2 regions of the Paraburkholderia sp. PAMB 6770 genome follow, and region 1 is predicted to be linked to the other one. Evidence: riboswitches for the same ligand, from Rfam matches in the RefSeq annotation. Region 1 holds a riboswitch; the other holds the start of a gene.
The links. Region 1 has a riboswitch for fluoride ahead of AC3AP7_RS19255 (HAD family hydrolase). Riboswitches for the same ligand answer to the same signal wherever they lie in the genome.

Region 1 (7,965 bases):
TTGGCGGCGATTCTGCCCGGTGTAAAAAGTAAGCTGGTAGCCGTTCATTTCATCCTCCGTCAAACGACACCAGAACAAGGCTACAAACGTAACCGTTCCGCGGACGCCCCGCCCGCAAAACTATTCTAGTCCATGAAAGGAATGCGCGGAGCAGGCGCCGTGCGGGTTACCCGTATCGCTGGAACACCGCCGAACCGGCGTACCGGGCCCGTTCGCCCAGTAGTCTCTCGATCGCCAGCAGCCGGTTGTATTTCGCCACGCGCTCGCCGCGTGCCGGTGCGCCGGATTTGATCTGTCCGCACCCGAGCGCGACCGCGAGATCCGCGATACTGGTGTCTTCGGTCTCGCCCGAACGGTGCGAAACGAGGCACGTGTAGCGGGCCGACAGCGCAAGCTGGGCGGTATCGAGCGTTTCCGTCACTGTCCCGATCTGGTTCAGCTTGATCAGAATGCTGTTGCAGCAGCCCTCGTCGATACCGCGCTGCAGAAACCTGCGGTTGGTCACGAACAGGTCATCGCCGACGACCTGCACCCGCTTGCCCAGTGCATCGGTCAATGCGGCAAATCCCGACCAGTCCGTGTCGGCAAGCGGATCTTCCAGCGACACCAGCGGATAGCGGTCGAGCCAATCGCTCCAGTAAGCGATCATCTCCTGCGAGGTAAGCGCGAGACCGTCGCGGCTCAGGTGATACCGGCCGCCTTCGTAGAAAGAACTCGCTGCCGGATCGAGCCCGATCGCGATGTCCTCGCCGGGGCGGTAGCCCGCCCGCTCGATCGCTCGCATGATGACTTCCATCGCCGCGGCGTTTGACGGCAATCGAGGGACGTAGCCGCCCTCGTCGCCCACGTTGGTCGACGCTCCGGCCTCCGCGAGGACGGCGCCCAGCGCGTGGTACGTTTCGGCACCATAGCGCAACGCTTCGCGAAACGTGGGCGCACCCAGCGGCACGAGCTTGAACTCCTGGATATCGGGCCCGTCGTGCCCGTGCTTGCCGCCGTTGAGCACGTTGAACATCGGGACGGGGAGCACGTGGACGTTGCTTCCACCGAGATAGCGAAACAGCGGAAGTCCGCTATTCCGCGCCCCAGCCTTCGCGCACGCGAGTGATGCTCCCAGGATCGCATTGGCGCCGAGCCGGCTCTTGAACTCGGTGCCGTCAGCTTCGATCAGCTTTTCGTCGATCGCACGCTGGTCGTCAACGCGCATCCCGCTCAGCACCCACGCGATGTCCTTGTCGACGTGTTCGACTGCCTTCAGCACCCCTTTTCCCCCGAAGCGGTGCGGATCGTGATCGCGCAATTCGACGGCCTCGAACTCCCCGGTCGACGCGCCCGACGGGACCGCTGCCGTCGCGGCCACGCCGTTCGACAACGTCACGGTCACCGCCACCGTCGGGTTGCCCCTGGAATCCAGAATCTCGTCGCCAACAACGCTTTCAATCAATGCGGATGTACCCATCGTCGTTCTCCCGGTGCACCTGGCCGTCGCGCCCGGAACGCGAAACGGTCAGGCGTGTTGCAATAGTGACGGCCAGCGGGGGCCCGTCTCACACATGCGCTTCGGAAAATGCATTGCTAGCGCGCCGGATCGCGTCGTGGGCCGCGTCGGTATTGGCCCAGCCCTCGAACCGGACCCACTTCCCGGCCTCGAGCTTCTTGTAGTTTTCAAAGAAGAACTGAATCTGGTCCAGCGTGTGCGCCGTGACGTCGGACAATTCGCGGATATGGCGGGTCTCGGCACACACGCAATCGACAGGCACTGCAATCACCTTCTCGTCAGGCCCTGCCTGGTCGGTCATGTTCAGCAAACCGACCGGGCGGCATTGAATCAGCGCGAGGGATGACAGCGGAAACGGCGTGATCACGATGATGTCGAGCGGATCGCCGTCGCGCGCAAGCGTTCCCGGAATGAAGCCATAGTTCTGCGGGTAGCGCATCCCGGCCCCCATGATCCGGTCAACCCTTAGCAATCCATATTTTTTGTCCGCCTCGTACTTCACCGGTTCGCTTTGGGCAGGAATTTCAATGATCGCGTTGACGTCGAGCGGCGCGTTCTCGCCGGCGGGAATGTCGTTGAAGTTCATCACGTGCCTCCCTCAGCGCCTAACGTGTCGTACTCGATGGCGCCTCGTGTGTAGAACAGACGAATACCGCCACCGCGAAGCTGCTGGAGGAGCACATCGATCCGTGCATCCTCGGCAATGACGGTCACGCAGACTGGCTGGTCGTCCAGTTCGAAGAAGCGCGCCGCGTGGTACTTGCCTCTCGCGTCGATCCCCTCGGCAATCTCGACGACCGTCGCACCCTGAATCCCGGCCCGCTTCGATTCGTCAAGGATCCAGTCGACCACCGACATATGCCTGACGCGCTGGCTGTGGTTCGCCGCGTAAACAGTAAGCTGGCTCCCCTTCATGGCAGCCTCCGCGCCACGGCTACGGGTCTTCCGGTCACAAAACGCGGACGAGCCGACGTGTCGCGAACCGACGCCGGCGGATAAGGAATGAATCGCATGGAAATCCAGATTTGCAGATTGACAAATCTGGGCAGCAGGACGCTTTGGCAATGCCCACGACCTCCTGACCCAGGAACTCGTAGGCATCATTAGCCGGATCGAACCGGCGGTTGAAGGAGGAATGCCATCTCCTGTTTTCAGTGTAGCACGCTGGATTTGCGCGCGCCACTGCATGCGGAAGCGGGAAGCGGGAAGCAGCACATGAGCGCACGCGCACATCTCATCGGATTCGCCCGAAAACCGATTGCGCTGCTTTCGTCATTTGCCTACAGTGAAAGCGAGCATTCTGGAGATGGCATTCCTCCTTCAACTGCCGCTCCCCCGGCTGATGACGCCTGCAGCCGTCCGGAGATCGGGCTGCGCCGTTGCGCATTTCGCTTCCCCTGCTCCGATGACATGTGCCGTCGCCAGCCCGCCATGCTGGCCCATTTGCCGCGTGGCGCACAAGGAGACACGGATGATCGTGATAGATATTCCGGGGTTTCGTACCCTGAACCTCGCGCATGTCGTCCTCGATTTCAACGGAACGCTCGCCGTCGATGGTCGCCTGCTCGATGGCGTCGAGTCACGCCTCGCCGTGCTCGCGACCAGGCTCGACGTTCATGTAGTGACAGGTAACACCTACGGCGACGTGCACGATCATCTGCGCAACTGCCCCGTGGACGTCGTCTGCCTGCCGGCAGCTGGGCAAGCACGAGCAAAAGGGGAATACATCCGGCGCCTGGGCCCCGACCGGGTCGCCGCGATCGGCAATGGACGCAACGACGCGTTGATGCTCGACCAGGCAGCACTGGGCATCGCGGTGCTCGGCACCGAAGGACTAGCGACCGAGGCCCTCAAGGCAGCCGATGTCGTCGTGCGTCATGCAGTGGATGGGCTGGGACTTCTGCAGCATCCCAAACGACTGGTTGCAACGCTGCGAAGCTAACGGGAGAAACCGCAACCGACTATAACGGCATTGGCGCGGGCAACGACGTTCCCGCCTCGTTTGACGTGATCATCGCAATGTCCGCTCTCGCCGAACCCGTCAGGTGTGAGGCGGACCCACGGTCCGGGCGGCCGCGTGTCGAAACATCCCGCCGTATCGCGGGGTGCAATCGCGCACGGATCTCAGGTCTCGCCGACCCCGGACAGCACATCTTGTTTTACGGTCTCATGGTCGGCGCGTGGCGCCTCGCGAAAGATCTCCCGGTACAAATCGAGCCCGAAACTGGTCTGCAGCGGCTCCGCTTCCACGAGCCTGAACGTCCGCACGCCGTCGTCGCGCCTTTCGGCACGCAGGAACGTTTTCGCGTGTCCGCCCGCCTCGTGCAAACCGTTCGCTAGCGTGAAAAGGTGCGTCACGAGAATGACCTTGACGCGGTGATCGAGCAACGCGTCCACGATTTGCCTGCCGACCTGCGAACCTTCCCGTTCGTTCGTCGACGCAAACGACTCGTTCGATAGAAAAAGGCCATTCTCGACCAGGTGATCGACGATCTCGCTCATCCGCTTCAGTTCTTCGTCGAACTTGCCGCCTCGCATCGTCGAGTCCTCCTCGCGCTTGTAATGCGTAAAAATCGCCATTGCCACATTCGCTTCGAATTCGTCCGCGCCGACGAACATGCCAGCCTGGAGGAGAATCTGGGCAAGGCCGATACTGCGCAGAAAAGTCGACTTCCCCCCCTGGTTCGCGCCTGTTACCACGATGAGTTCTTTGGCATCTGCGTCCGCATCGTTGCCCACCGGGGGCCGATCCAGCCGCAAGGCGAGGCTGACATCGTAGAGCTGCTGATAGCGATGCCTGCGCTCCCATGCTACGCGAGGCACGGGAAAGCAGACCGGCATTCCCCGGCGCAGCAGTTCATTGCGCATATTCAGGCATCCGATGTAAAAGCCCAGTTCCGCCCGAAGCATGAAAAAGAAGCTCTTGATATGGTCGGCGGACTGCGCCAGCGCATTAGCAACATGATTGATGCCGCGGGCCTCGAGTTCGCTTAGCGCCCGCGCCCCATTTTCGTCCCTGTCCGGGATATGGAATGTCCGGGAAGGCGCCCCTTTTGCGAACAGGCGCCTGAAGAAATTCGGATCCTTCTCGTGTGGCTTGCGCAGAACGTACTGTTCACCCTTGTTTCCGCATCCCGGCCTGGCGCTGATCAGCACGCCGTCGCTAAACTTCAGTTCCTTCAGACAACGCGTGATAGTGACAAAATAGTGATCGTCCAGTTCATCGCGGATCATTGTGTAAAAGCGTGTGAAGCCGGCCGACTGAAAGTGTTCGATGCTGTCGTCGGCCACGCTCCGCAATTTGCCAAGCATGCCTAAATAATTCTGAACCATATCTCTCGCACCATGCAACACGCTGCCTGGCGAACCCGTAAGACTCCAGTAGAAACTTTTTCTTTCGACCTCCAGCGCTTCCACAGCGATCGCATACACGTGCCTCACGACGGCCTCATGGTCGATGCAATCCTCGAGAACCGCCTGCCGATAAAGTATGTCGCCAGGATCACTCAGGCCAAGCGGGACCACTGTCTTCACCGTGTCGTACAGATACTTGTCCCCCGCGGCCATCGCCTCGTATAGCGTGTCGATCTCCAGGTCCTCGTTCAGCGTCCGTTCGTTCCAGAATTCGCTGCGGTTCCACGGAAAATCCTTTGCGTCATAAAGAAGATAGGCTTTCATGATGCGAGGCGCTCCCTGATACGCTCATACGTGAGGCCGTATTGCTCGGCAACGGATAGTGCGTATGCACGTCCATCCGCGGGATGCCTGAGGACCCGGAAGGTGCGAACCGAAGGACTATGGGGATTGATCTCGCTCACCATGCTCACGGTTTGCGTCCCCAACCGGGAAAGCTCTTCGATGAACGTCACGCAAACGCACAGTGCATCGCGCTCCATGATCTCGTCGATGATCCTGCGGCAGAGAAACAGCGCGTCAGATAACGTCGTCGAGCTGAAAATTTCGTTCATCAGGATGATGCTATTGGACGTGCAGGCCTGCAGGATGGCGTGCATCCGCATCAGATCGTCCTGAAGCTTGCCGCGCAGATCCAGGGTGTTTTCTTCCCGTTCGAAATGCGCGAATAGACGATCGTAGAGATAGAGACGGGCGTTTCTCCCCGGAACGGGGCATCCGAGCCGACCAAGGAAATGAAGTTGTCCGAACATTCTTGCGAAAGTCGTCTTTCCGCCATTGTTGGGCCCAGACACCACGAATACCCACGGTACTCTTTCCAGGGCAGCATCTTCGTGCTGAGCACAGGCACCGAGGAGTCCGTTTCCCCGTACGGCCGACTACCGGACGACTTTTTCCTCGTGTCGGTTGCCCAAGCGCTGATGGTTGGCAATTTTGAGGCCAAACCGAATCCTTGGGAGTGCCCGAAGTGCAGGCATTTCCTGCACTGCCCCGCCTAGGTCGAGCTGGTCCACGCACTTCCGATTTCCAGGGCTTCCTGCGACTTACCCAGCATGAGCAGCGCATCCCGCGCAGCTCACCTAGCTGGAAAAGGAAGCACAAATGTCCACCCGTGTTTACATCCAGTCGGAGTTCTTCTCTGACATCAAGTTCGTCGAGATCAACGACGAGGCCACCGTCGCCGAGCTGAAGCACGCCGTCCTGGCGCTGCTGCCGACCGGCACCGACGCGTCCGACCTGACTCTGTCGGTCGAGGACGATGACGACGACGCCCCCGGCCGCGACACCCACGTCAAGCATCTGAAGAAGGAGCACGGCGTGCGCATCCACCTCCACCGCTGCAAGCAAGTGGAAGTGCAGGTCCGCTTCGGCACCGAGGTCGTGCACCACAAGTTCCGCCCGGCGACCACCGTCGGCCGCGTGCGCCTGTGGGCCGGCGAAAAGCTGGGCATGGCGCCCGGCGACATCGCCGAGCACGTCCTGCAGATTGCCGGCACGACCGAGCAGCCCGACGTCGACGTCCACATCGGCACGCTGACCAAGTGCCCGCAGTGCGCGGTGACCTTCGACCTGGTGCCCGCGCACCGTATCAACGGCTAAGGGGCGAGGTATGGCACCGGATGAGCAATCTCTGCGTGCCGACCTCGCGTCGGCACGCTTTCTCTCGGGCGAAGACCGCAACCGCTGGCAATTCAAGAAGCTGGAGTGGCCCTTCGTCTACATCAACGTCATCGCCCGCGACCAGCGCGAATACACGCTGCGTCTGAACTGCAGCGGCTTCCCGACGACGCCTCCCACGGGCACGTTTTGGGACCTGTCGACGAACAGCAAGCTGTCGTTCGCCAGGTGGCCCCAAGGCGGCGAGCGCCTGCAACTGGCCTTCAAGCCCAACTGGAAGTTCGGGGATGCGCTCTACATCCCCTGCGACCGAGAAAGCATCGTCGGTCACGACTGCTGGTTCGCCCAGTACCCGCAGCTCATCTGGAAGCCCGCCAAAGGCATCAGCCACTACCTGGAGGTGGTCCATGACCTTCTTCAAAGCCGCGACTACGCCTGCGCCCCTGCTTGAGGTGCCGGCCACGCTCTGGGCGGAGGCGATGGCGCACCTGCGCGCGCAAGGCGGCGGCGTTCGCGAAAGCGGCGCCTTCCTCCTTGGGCACAAGACCGACGCCGGCCGGGTGGTGAAGCAGTTCGTGCCCTACGAGCAACTGCAACCCGACGCATTCAGCAACGACTACGTGTCCCTGAAGGCCGACAGCTTCGCCAAGCTCTGGGAGGTCTGTCGCACTCAAGGCATGACTGTCGTGGCCGACGTGCACACGCACCCCTTCGGCCCTGGCCAGAGCCGTTCTGACCGCGCGAATCCGATGGTCGCCCTGAAGGGGCACATCGCCCTCATCGTGCCACGGTTCGCCAAGGGCAACCCGCGCCCGCGCGACCTCGGACTGTACGTCTACCAAGGCAACCACCAGTGGCTGTCGCACTCGGGTTCCGATGTCAGCCGCCTCCTGCGACTTACCGATGCTGGAGTTTTTCAATGACCGATTTCAACGCCGATTCCATGCACCGGCTGGCCAAGATGGCCTTGGACTCGGGCGAGGTCGCTTCGCCCGAGGAGGCCGTGGCGCTGTTCTCGCGCTACCGGCTGCGCGTCCATCTCGGCCAGAAACCTCTGCGCACGGCGTTTACTCTGGACCACAAAAACTGCACCGAAAACAAGGGATGGCAGGATTGGCTTGCGCCGGTTTTGGGTGCCACGGCACGTCCGTCTCCACAACGTTGCACACGATATTTGTCGTTCCGCCACGTTCCTCTCGTCAACCGGAACGATGCAGCAAAGCAGGCATGCCAATCTCAAACGGGATAAAAGTTATCCCCTTGTAGGCATCTCACGTGCAAGGGTTTCAAGGCTTGATCGGTCGTGGAACCGTACGCCAGGTCGAACAACGCGGCGCTCAAGCGCTGCATGGCCGGGGCGAGCGTATGTCCGTAGACCGTTGTGAACCTGCTTTCAGTCAATTCGCGTGCGGTAGGTAGCGATGAGAGCGAGCGCG
Region 2 (7,965 bases), on a different replicon from region 1:
TCGTCACCGCGCGTCGTTTCCGAGCCGCGCCGGTATGACCGTCCGTTTACCGCACCTCGATGAAGGCCGTCAATCCGGATCGATGCGCTTTACCACCCCTGCTTCACCACCCCCGCTTTACCACCCCGTCACGCCCCCGACGCTGCCACGACCGCACAGGGACGGACGCTGACGCCCGACGGCGCGGCGTTCGTGCTGGCGGGTTCGTCTTCGTCGACGCTCGGCGATGCCTGATCCTGCCGTCGCCACGCGTGCGCGCCCCTGCCGCGCGCGTCGTTCGACGCTAGCCCGGTGCGCCCTCCTTGACGAAAGCCAGTCGGCTCCACGTCACGCCCATACGCCGGTTGCCGCGCTGCAACGATTCGGTCTGGAGGTTCAACACGGTTCGCCATCCATGAGCCTTCGCGAGCTCGATGGTCTCTTGCGCCGAAACGTCGAACATCCGCCGGCCCGCCGGAACCGGGCCGTGGCGCAACGACAGGGCCAGCACGGCGCCGTCGGAACGAGCGGCATGATGCACCGATGGTGCTCCGCAAACGCGATGTCCCGCCATTGCCCGATGAGCACGGGCGCGTTCTCCGCGTAGCCTTGCGTGCCGCTCGCAGGAATCGACACCAGCGCCCTCCGGGTATCCGTGTGTCGGCAAGTGTGCCAGAGTGCGGCCGGTCCGGCGCCGCTGCCTGTCCGGGCAGCGCGCGATGCGTAAATCGTCGGCACCGTCGCCGGCGAGCGACACGTCATCGCACGAGCGATGCCATAATCGCAGCTTCGCCGCGTTGACGTAGCCACTGCCCTCATGTTCTCCGTCCCGAAAGCGCTTCTCCCCCCGCTCATCGTCGCGTGCGCGATGTTCATGGAAAGCGTCGACGGAAACGTGATCGTCACCGCGCTGCCCGCCATGGCGCGCGACTTCGGGCGCGATCCCGTCACGCTGAAGATCGCGGTGACGAGCTACGTGGTCGGACTCGGCGTGTTCATCCCCGTGTGCGGCTGGTTCGCGGACCGCTTCGGCGCGCGCTCGGTGTTCCGCACGGCCATCGGCATCTTCGTCGCCGGCTCGCTGCTGTGCGCGGCGTCCGGCTCGCTCGTCACGTTCACGCTTGCGCGCTTCGTGCAGGGCGTCGGCGGTGCGATGATGGTGCCCGTCGGGCGGATCATCATCTTCCGGGTCGTGCCGAAGTCCGAGTTCATCCGCGCGATGAACTACCTGAGCGTGCCGGCCATGCTCGGGCCGGCCGCGGGGCCGCTGCTCGGCGGCTTCATCACGACGTACCTGCACTGGCGGCTGATCTTCTTCATCAACGTGCCGGTGGGGCTGCTCGGCATCTGGCTCACCAACCGCCACATCGCCAACTCGCGCGAGCCGCATCCGGGGCCGCTCGACTGGATCGGCTTCGTGCTGTCGGCCGGCGGCGCGGCGCTGTTCCTGCTGGGCCTGTCGCTGGTGGGCGGCAAGACCGGATCGAACGGCAACGCGCTCGCGCTGTGCGGACTCGGCGCGGTGCTGCTCGCGATCTACGTGCCCTACGCGCTGCGCATCGAGCGGCCGCTGCTCGATCTGCGCTTCCTGCGCGTCGCCACGTATCAGGCGAGCGTGCTCGGCGGTTCGCTGTTTCGCATCGGGCTCGGCGCGCTGCCGTTCCTGCTGCCGCTGCTGCTGCAGGAAGGGCTCGGACGAACGGCGTTCGAGTCGGGCCTGATCACCTGCGCGTCCGCCTTCGGCGGCATGTTCATGCGCACGCTCGCGTCCACGGTGCTGCGCCGCTTCGGCTTTCGCCAGGTGCTGATCGTCAACGCGGCGCTGTCGGGCCTCTCGATCGCGATCTGCGGCACCTTCTTCCCCGGCACGCCGACGTGGTGGATCTGGCTCATCGTGCTGCTCGGCGGCTTTTTCCCGGCGCTGCAGTTCACCAGCCTGAACTCGCTGATCTACGCGGACATCGACAGCCGCGACGTGGGCCGCGCCACGAGCCTCGGCAGCGTCGTGCAGCAGATGTCGCTCGGCCTCGGCGTGACGATCGGCGGAATCGTGCTGCAACTCTCGCAGACGCTGCACGGACATGCCCAGATCGCATGGAGCGATTTCTGGCCCGCGTTCCTCGTGGTCGGCCTGTGCTCGTTCGCCTCGATTCCGGTCACGCGCCGCCTGCCGCCGCAGGCCGGCGACGATATCGCGCGCGGCACGCGCGGCTGAACGCGCCGCGGGCAAGGTGACTGCCCGCGCGGCCATGCGGGTTGCGCGGGTTGCGCGGGTTGCGCGGGTTGCGCGGGTTGCGCGGGTTGCGCGGACATCATACGCACGACAACCACGACAGGCGCTGCGCCGTCCGCCCGATCCCGGCCCGCGACACCGGCACGCGTGCCCGTGCGCGCCGATGCGCGCTCTAGTCCTTCGCGGGACGGCCGGTCTTGACGGTTTCCACCGCCGCGACTGCTGCGAGAAAATCCTCGCTCGACGCACGTTCGAGCAGCAGCAGTCCCGCCCGCAGCACCTCGCTCTTCTTCACTTCGAGCCCTGCCTGCAGGCCTTTCTGCTTCAGCATGGCAATCTTCGCATAGTCGGACTTCGGCATCGTGAAGCTGTCGCGCACGACCTTTTCCTTCTTCAATGCGTCTTTCTTCGGCGCATTCTTTTTCACGGTTTCCTTCTTCACCGCGCCTTTCTTTGCGACGTCCTTTCTCGCGCGAGACGCCTTGCCGTCCGCCGCGACTGGGGCCGGTGCCGCAACGCTCGTCTCCACCGCTGCCGGATCGGCTGCGGCTGCGGCTGCGGCGCGGGGCTTGCGCGCCGGGGTCGCCGTCACGCGCGCGTCGGCTTTCGCCTTTGCGCCCGTCTTTGCGCCCGTCTTTGCGTTCGTCTTTGCGACTGTCTTTGCGTTCGTCTTCGGGGACGCGTCGGCTTTCGCATCGGCCTGGGGCTTCGCTCGGGCCGCAGCCCGGCCGCGCACCGCCTGCGGTGCGGCGGCCGCGGCGTCGGCACCGTCGGCGGACGCGCTCTTCGGAAAATGGAAGGCCTTGCGGGTCGGCTTCCTGACGCCCGGTTCGTTCATCACATGCTCCCTTTCTTAAACGGTATAAACAGTATATACCGTTTTAGGGTGCTCTCCGTGTGGGCGCAGCGCGTCCGCACGCGGCGCGCAACTCCAACCCTGTGATCAGGCGCCGGCCAGAAAACGCACGGCGTCGTTCAGTCCGCCGGCAACGTCAGCGCCGCGACCTCGCAGTTCGCCAGCGCGCGCAGCAACGCCGGGTCGAGCAGCAGTTTCGCGACGCGCACCCCGGCGCCCATCACGACCTGGCGGCGCGCCATCACGGCCGCGTCGACCAGGATGCGCCAGTCGGCCGGCACGCCAAATGCGGTGATCCCGCCAAACTCCATCCCGCTTTGCTCGACCGCCAGCTCGCGCTTCGCGAACGACAGCCGTTGCGCGCCGAGATGCGTCTTCACCGCGCCGTTGATGTCGAGCCGCAGCGCACCGAGCGTGACGATGGCAGCGTACTGCTCGGCCCCGTCTTTCCGATAGCGGATCACAATTGTGTTCGCGCAGTCTTCGAGGCCGAAGCCGTAGCGCGCACTGAAGGCGGCGGTATCCGACGCGTCGTCGCTGACGCTGAAGACCGCGACGCCTTCGGCCGGCAAATGCGCAATCACATGCGCCGGAAGATGATCGCCGAGCGCGCCGGCGGGGATCAGATCGAGCTGCGGGACGGATTCGTGCGAGTGCATGGCGGGCCGGCAATGGAGGACTGCCCGCTATTTTATCGGCTCGTGCGCCAGCGTGCAGCGTGCACGGCGACGCCGCACGGCAACCGGCCGTCGTGGACCGTGCGCGCCGCGCGCGGCGTCGCACGCCACATGACGGACAGGCGGATCATCCGGCGCAGGCGGAGCCGAAGCATGCGCGCACGCTCAGCTGCCCAGTCCCGGCGACAGGGCCGCATCGCCAGATAATCTGCAATCCGAACGATATTTTTCGATCAGACGGGCGCGCGCATCGTCGAGGTCCGGCGAGTAGTTGTCGATTGCGGGCCGATAACCGACCGACTCCAGTTCGGTCAGCTCGCGCATCAGGTCCCGGTGCGTCACCACGCCGTGAGCCGGCGCAAACGGGTACGCGTGGCACTCGGCGGGCGTGAGCGTGGTCGAAGCGAGCGCCGATGCGCTCAGCACCGCCAGCGCGGCGGGCACGATCAATCTGAAGCAGCGTTTCATGAATGTCTTCCTCCAGGGCGTCCCGCTCGCACCGGATCAACGGTGCGAGGCAGTCTGACGCGGGACGGCGGCAGGGGAAAGGTCAGGACTGCGTGGCTAGCGTAGGGGGGCGGGACTGTCGCACACGCGTCGCGCCGGTGAAGATTCTTTTAAGGTCCGCGCGGCATCGACGATGCGCGATAACGGCGGCGGCGCTGCGGCACATCGCACGTTACAGCGTCTGCGCGATCCGGCTCGCAATGCGCGCGATGCCCGTCGCGATGCGCCGCTCCCGACGGCTATCGAGAAAGACAACAACGGCTCGTGCGCGATCGGACCTTTCGTGCAGCTGTTCGACGACGCCTTCACGCTCGACACGGTGCGCGCGGCGAGCGTGTCGCTGCGCATCGAAGGCGCGGACGGCTTCGTGCTCGAAGGCGTGAGCCACATGGCCGAGATCAGTCGCGATCCGCTCGAGCTCGTCAGTCAGACCTGCGGCCCGCATCACCAGTACCCGGACGGCTTCATGCTGTTTCTCGGCACGATGTTCTCGCCGGTCAAGGACCGCGACAGCGAAGGCGGCCGCTTCACGCATCATCTGGGCGACGTCGTGACGATCTCGACGCCGTCGCTCGGCGCGCTCGTCAACACCGTGGGCCTCTCCACCGGGATCGCACCGTGGACCTTCGGCGTACGCGCGCTGTACCGCAGCCTCGCGGCGCGCGGTCTGATCGCCGGCTAGACGCGCCCGCGTGCGGCGCCGCCACGCATGATGCGCATCGCACGCATCACGCGCGCTACGCGAGCGCGACGCGCGCGACCGCGCTCACTGTCGCGATGCCGAGCGTCGTCATCAGCAGCGACGCACCGACATGGACGACGATCTCGCACGCCGCCCAGCCGAAGCGGCCCTGCTGCAGATCGGCCACGACTTCCGCGGAAAACGTCGAGAAAGTCGACAGACCGCCCATCAGCCCGGTGATGACGAACAGCCGCCACGCGCCCGGCAGCTCCGGCAGCCGCGCGAAGAACGCGACCGCGACGCCGATCACATAACCTGCGATGAGATTGGCCGCGAGCGTGCCAGGCGGAAGGTCGGGAAACAGGCCGTTGAGCCGCAATCCGAGCGCCCAGCGCAGCAACGAGCCCAATGCGCCGCCCGTTGCGACAGCAAGAATCGAGAGATACATGACGATGCCCCAGAAAGAAACACGTGCGGCGCGAGCCGCGCACAAAGGCGTGCTCGCGTGACGGGTTGTAGGCATCATCGGCTCGGAACGAGCGGTTAAGGGAGAATGCCATCTCCAGGTGCGGAGTCTATCATTCCGACTCCGTGCGTCAAGGCATTCCGCGCGCCGTGCGCACGGCGCGCGGAACGCCCTGCCCCCTCCCGCTACCGGTCGCAGCCGAGCTGCCGCCGGCCGGCCGCGCTCAGATCCGCTTCGCCCGCGCGGCCGCTGAAGCCGGTTTCGAAGTGATCCGCGGGAAAATCCGGCGGGCTCTCGCCGCTCAGGAAAGCCGGCCACTGACGCTTCAGATAAGCGTCGTTCTTCGCGCAGCCCGGCGCGGCCGCAATGTACATCACGTTGCTGTAGCCGGCGCCGCGATGCGCGTCCTCGACCGCATGAATCACGTCGCTGTGCCAGAACACCGCGTCGCCTGGCTGCATCGGCGGAATCGACGATAGCGCGTCGTGCAGCGGCGCATGCCAGCGCGGACTGATCGACAGCGCGCGGCCGGGCCGCGCGCCGCACAGGTCGTCGTCGGCGACGTCGTCCTGCAGCGCACGCAGCAGCACATAGACCATCGCGTTCGCCATCGGCACCAGTTGCAGCGTGCCGTCGCCCGGACCCTGCGGGGTGAGCGCGGTCCATCCCTGGAAGGTGCGGAACATCGAGCACACGGCGGGCGACGCGATCTCGCGCGCCGCGGGACGATAGGCCGCGTCGAACGCGTCGTAGCGACGCCAGTCGCCGCTGAACACGTGCCGGTAGACGCGCCGGAAGCCGTCGTCGAGCCAGCGCTCGACCGAGCCGCCGTCGCAATGCGCGGACAGTCCGAGCGACGCGGAGCCGGGCGGCCTGCGCCGCAGGCGGTCCGCGTACACGCTCACGCGGTCCGGGTCGAAGTGCGTGCGCCCTTCGCTTTGCCACTTCCACAGGCGGTTCAGGAAGATGCGCGTCAGCGTGAGTTCGGGCGACTGGCGGGCCTCCACCTGCGGCGGCGACCAGTAGATGCCGTAGATCTGCGGCTTGCCGGACGCGAGGTTGCCGAAATAGCGGTCTTCGGCGCGGCGCGCCAGCTTTTCGTCGAGGCGATTGCGGTCGACGTACTGCGCGATCGCGTCGTCCCACGCGGCCGCGCGCGACGCATCGAACACGCCGCGCACGACGCACGCGCCGCGCGTCCTGAGCGCCGCGATCGCCGCGTCGCTCACGCACTGGCCGGCGATGTCCGCATAGGCGATCTCCGGGATCACCGCCTCGCCGCGCTGCCGCTGCGCGACGATGTGCGCCGCCTGGCGACGGATATCGTCCTCGACGTCGCGGAATACCTCGCGATAATGCGGCAGGTTCTGCCGCAACTGGCGCTTCGCGGCGCGAATCGCCGCGGGCAGGTCTTCGATGTGCAAGGCGTCCAACGTCGGTCTCCGGGTGAGTGAAAGTGCCCACAGGTTAGCGCCGCGCGCGCATCCGAAGCGATACAATCCGGACAGCCTTTTTGCGCATTCAGACAATGAAACCCGCGTACGAACACGTGACGATGGACGCCGGCTGCTCGATCCGTGTGTTCCACCGCAAGCTGCCGCGCATTCCGTTCGAGTGGCACCGCCATCCCGAGTACGAGCTGACGCTCACGCTGAACAGCCGCGGCAAGCGCTATATCGGCGATTCGATCGGCCACTACGGGCATCACGACCTCGTGCTCGTGCCGCCGGACTTGCCGCATACGTGGTCGTCGAACCGCTCGATCGACGCGCTCGCGCCGCAGGTGGCTGTCGTCGTCTGGTTCGACGGCGACTGGGCGCGGCGCATCGCCGACTGCTGCGCGGAATACGAGGCGCTGCGCAAGTTGCTGCGGCGCGCCGCGTGCGGGCTCGCGTTCGCGCCCGAGGTGGGCGCGGGGACCGCGCAGCGGCTCGATGCGCTGCTGTCGCCGGCGCCGCGCGCGCGGCTCGGCGCGGCACTCGACCTCCTGTGCGCACTCGCGGACTGCGACGCCACGCCGCTCGCGTCGCCCGCCGCGTTCGACGACGTGCACACCGGGCGGCCGTCCGGGCACGAGCCGGAGCGCATCGACCGCGCGCTCGCCGTGATCGACGCCCGCTTCGCGCAACGCGTCACGCTGCGCGAACTGGCCGAGGCGGCGCGCCTGTCCGAACGCACGCTGAACCGCTACTTCGTGCGGCACCTCGGCGAAAGCGTCGGGCAGTACCTGACGCGCGTGCGGATCGGCCACGCATGCCGGATGCTCGCCGACACGACGTGGCCCGTCTCGGTGATCGCATCGCGCGCCGGCTTCCCGAACGTCGCGAACTTCAACCGGCAATTTCGCGCGCTCAGGCAGACGACGCCGCTTGCATGGCGTCGTGCGTTCGCGGGGGGCGGCGGCGTCGCCGAGGCAGCAACGCCGCTCGACGCGCGGCCGCCGTCGCTGGATGCGCTCGCCGGCGGACCGCACAGGCCGCGACGCAGCGGGCGATCCGTTTGAGCGCCGCGGCCGCATGCTTCATCGACTGCCTGATCGGAACGATCCGCGCGAGCATCGATGCC

Region 2: another riboswitch for fluoride. It lies ahead of crcB (fluoride efflux transporter CrcB); the one in region 1 lies ahead of AC3AP7_RS19255 (HAD family hydrolase).

What each region holds. Positions count from the first base shown of each region.
Region 1 covers NZ_CM173239.1:365,740-373,704, reverse strand. The annotation lists gene AC3AP7_RS19275 (DUF190 domain-containing protein) at 1-48, opposite strand, end outside; gene eno (phosphopyruvate hydratase) at 167-1,459, opposite strand; gene ppa (inorganic diphosphatase) at 1,548-2,084, opposite strand; gene AC3AP7_RS19260 (DUF190 domain-containing protein) at 2,084-2,413, opposite strand; fluoride riboswitch at 2,586-2,653, opposite strand; fluoride riboswitch at 2,792-2,857, shown strand; gene AC3AP7_RS19255 (HAD family hydrolase) at 2,970-3,440, shown strand; gene AC3AP7_RS19250 (MutS-related protein) at 3,623-5,176, opposite strand; gene AC3AP7_RS19245 (MutS-related protein) at 5,173-5,664, opposite strand; gene AC3AP7_RS19240 (hypothetical protein) at 6,014-6,511, shown strand; gene AC3AP7_RS19235 (DUF7665 family protein) at 6,522-6,980, shown strand; gene AC3AP7_RS19230 (Mov34/MPN/PAD-1 family protein) at 6,937-7,452, shown strand; gene AC3AP7_RS19225 (hypothetical protein) at 7,449-7,778, shown strand; gene AC3AP7_RS19220 (TetR/AcrR family transcriptional regulator) at 7,923-7,965, opposite strand, start outside.
Region 2 covers NZ_CM173238.1:2,276,695-2,284,659, forward strand. The annotation lists partial or broken gene AC3AP7_RS10285 (class I SAM-dependent methyltransferase) at 284-487, opposite strand; gene AC3AP7_RS10290 (MFS transporter) at 848-2,194, shown strand; gene AC3AP7_RS10295 (hypothetical protein) at 2,385-2,591, opposite strand; gene AC3AP7_RS10300 (hypothetical protein) at 2,575-3,069, shown strand; gene AC3AP7_RS10305 (YbaK/EbsC family protein) at 3,188-3,727, opposite strand; gene AC3AP7_RS10310 (DUF4148 domain-containing protein) at 3,911-4,213, opposite strand; partial or broken gene AC3AP7_RS10315 (fumarylacetoacetate hydrolase) at 4,497-4,934, shown strand; gene crcB (fluoride efflux transporter CrcB) at 4,990-5,382, opposite strand; fluoride riboswitch at 5,444-5,507, opposite strand; gene AC3AP7_RS10325 (DUF1479 domain-containing protein) at 5,586-6,833, opposite strand; gene AC3AP7_RS10330 (cupin domain-containing protein) at 6,929-7,903, shown strand.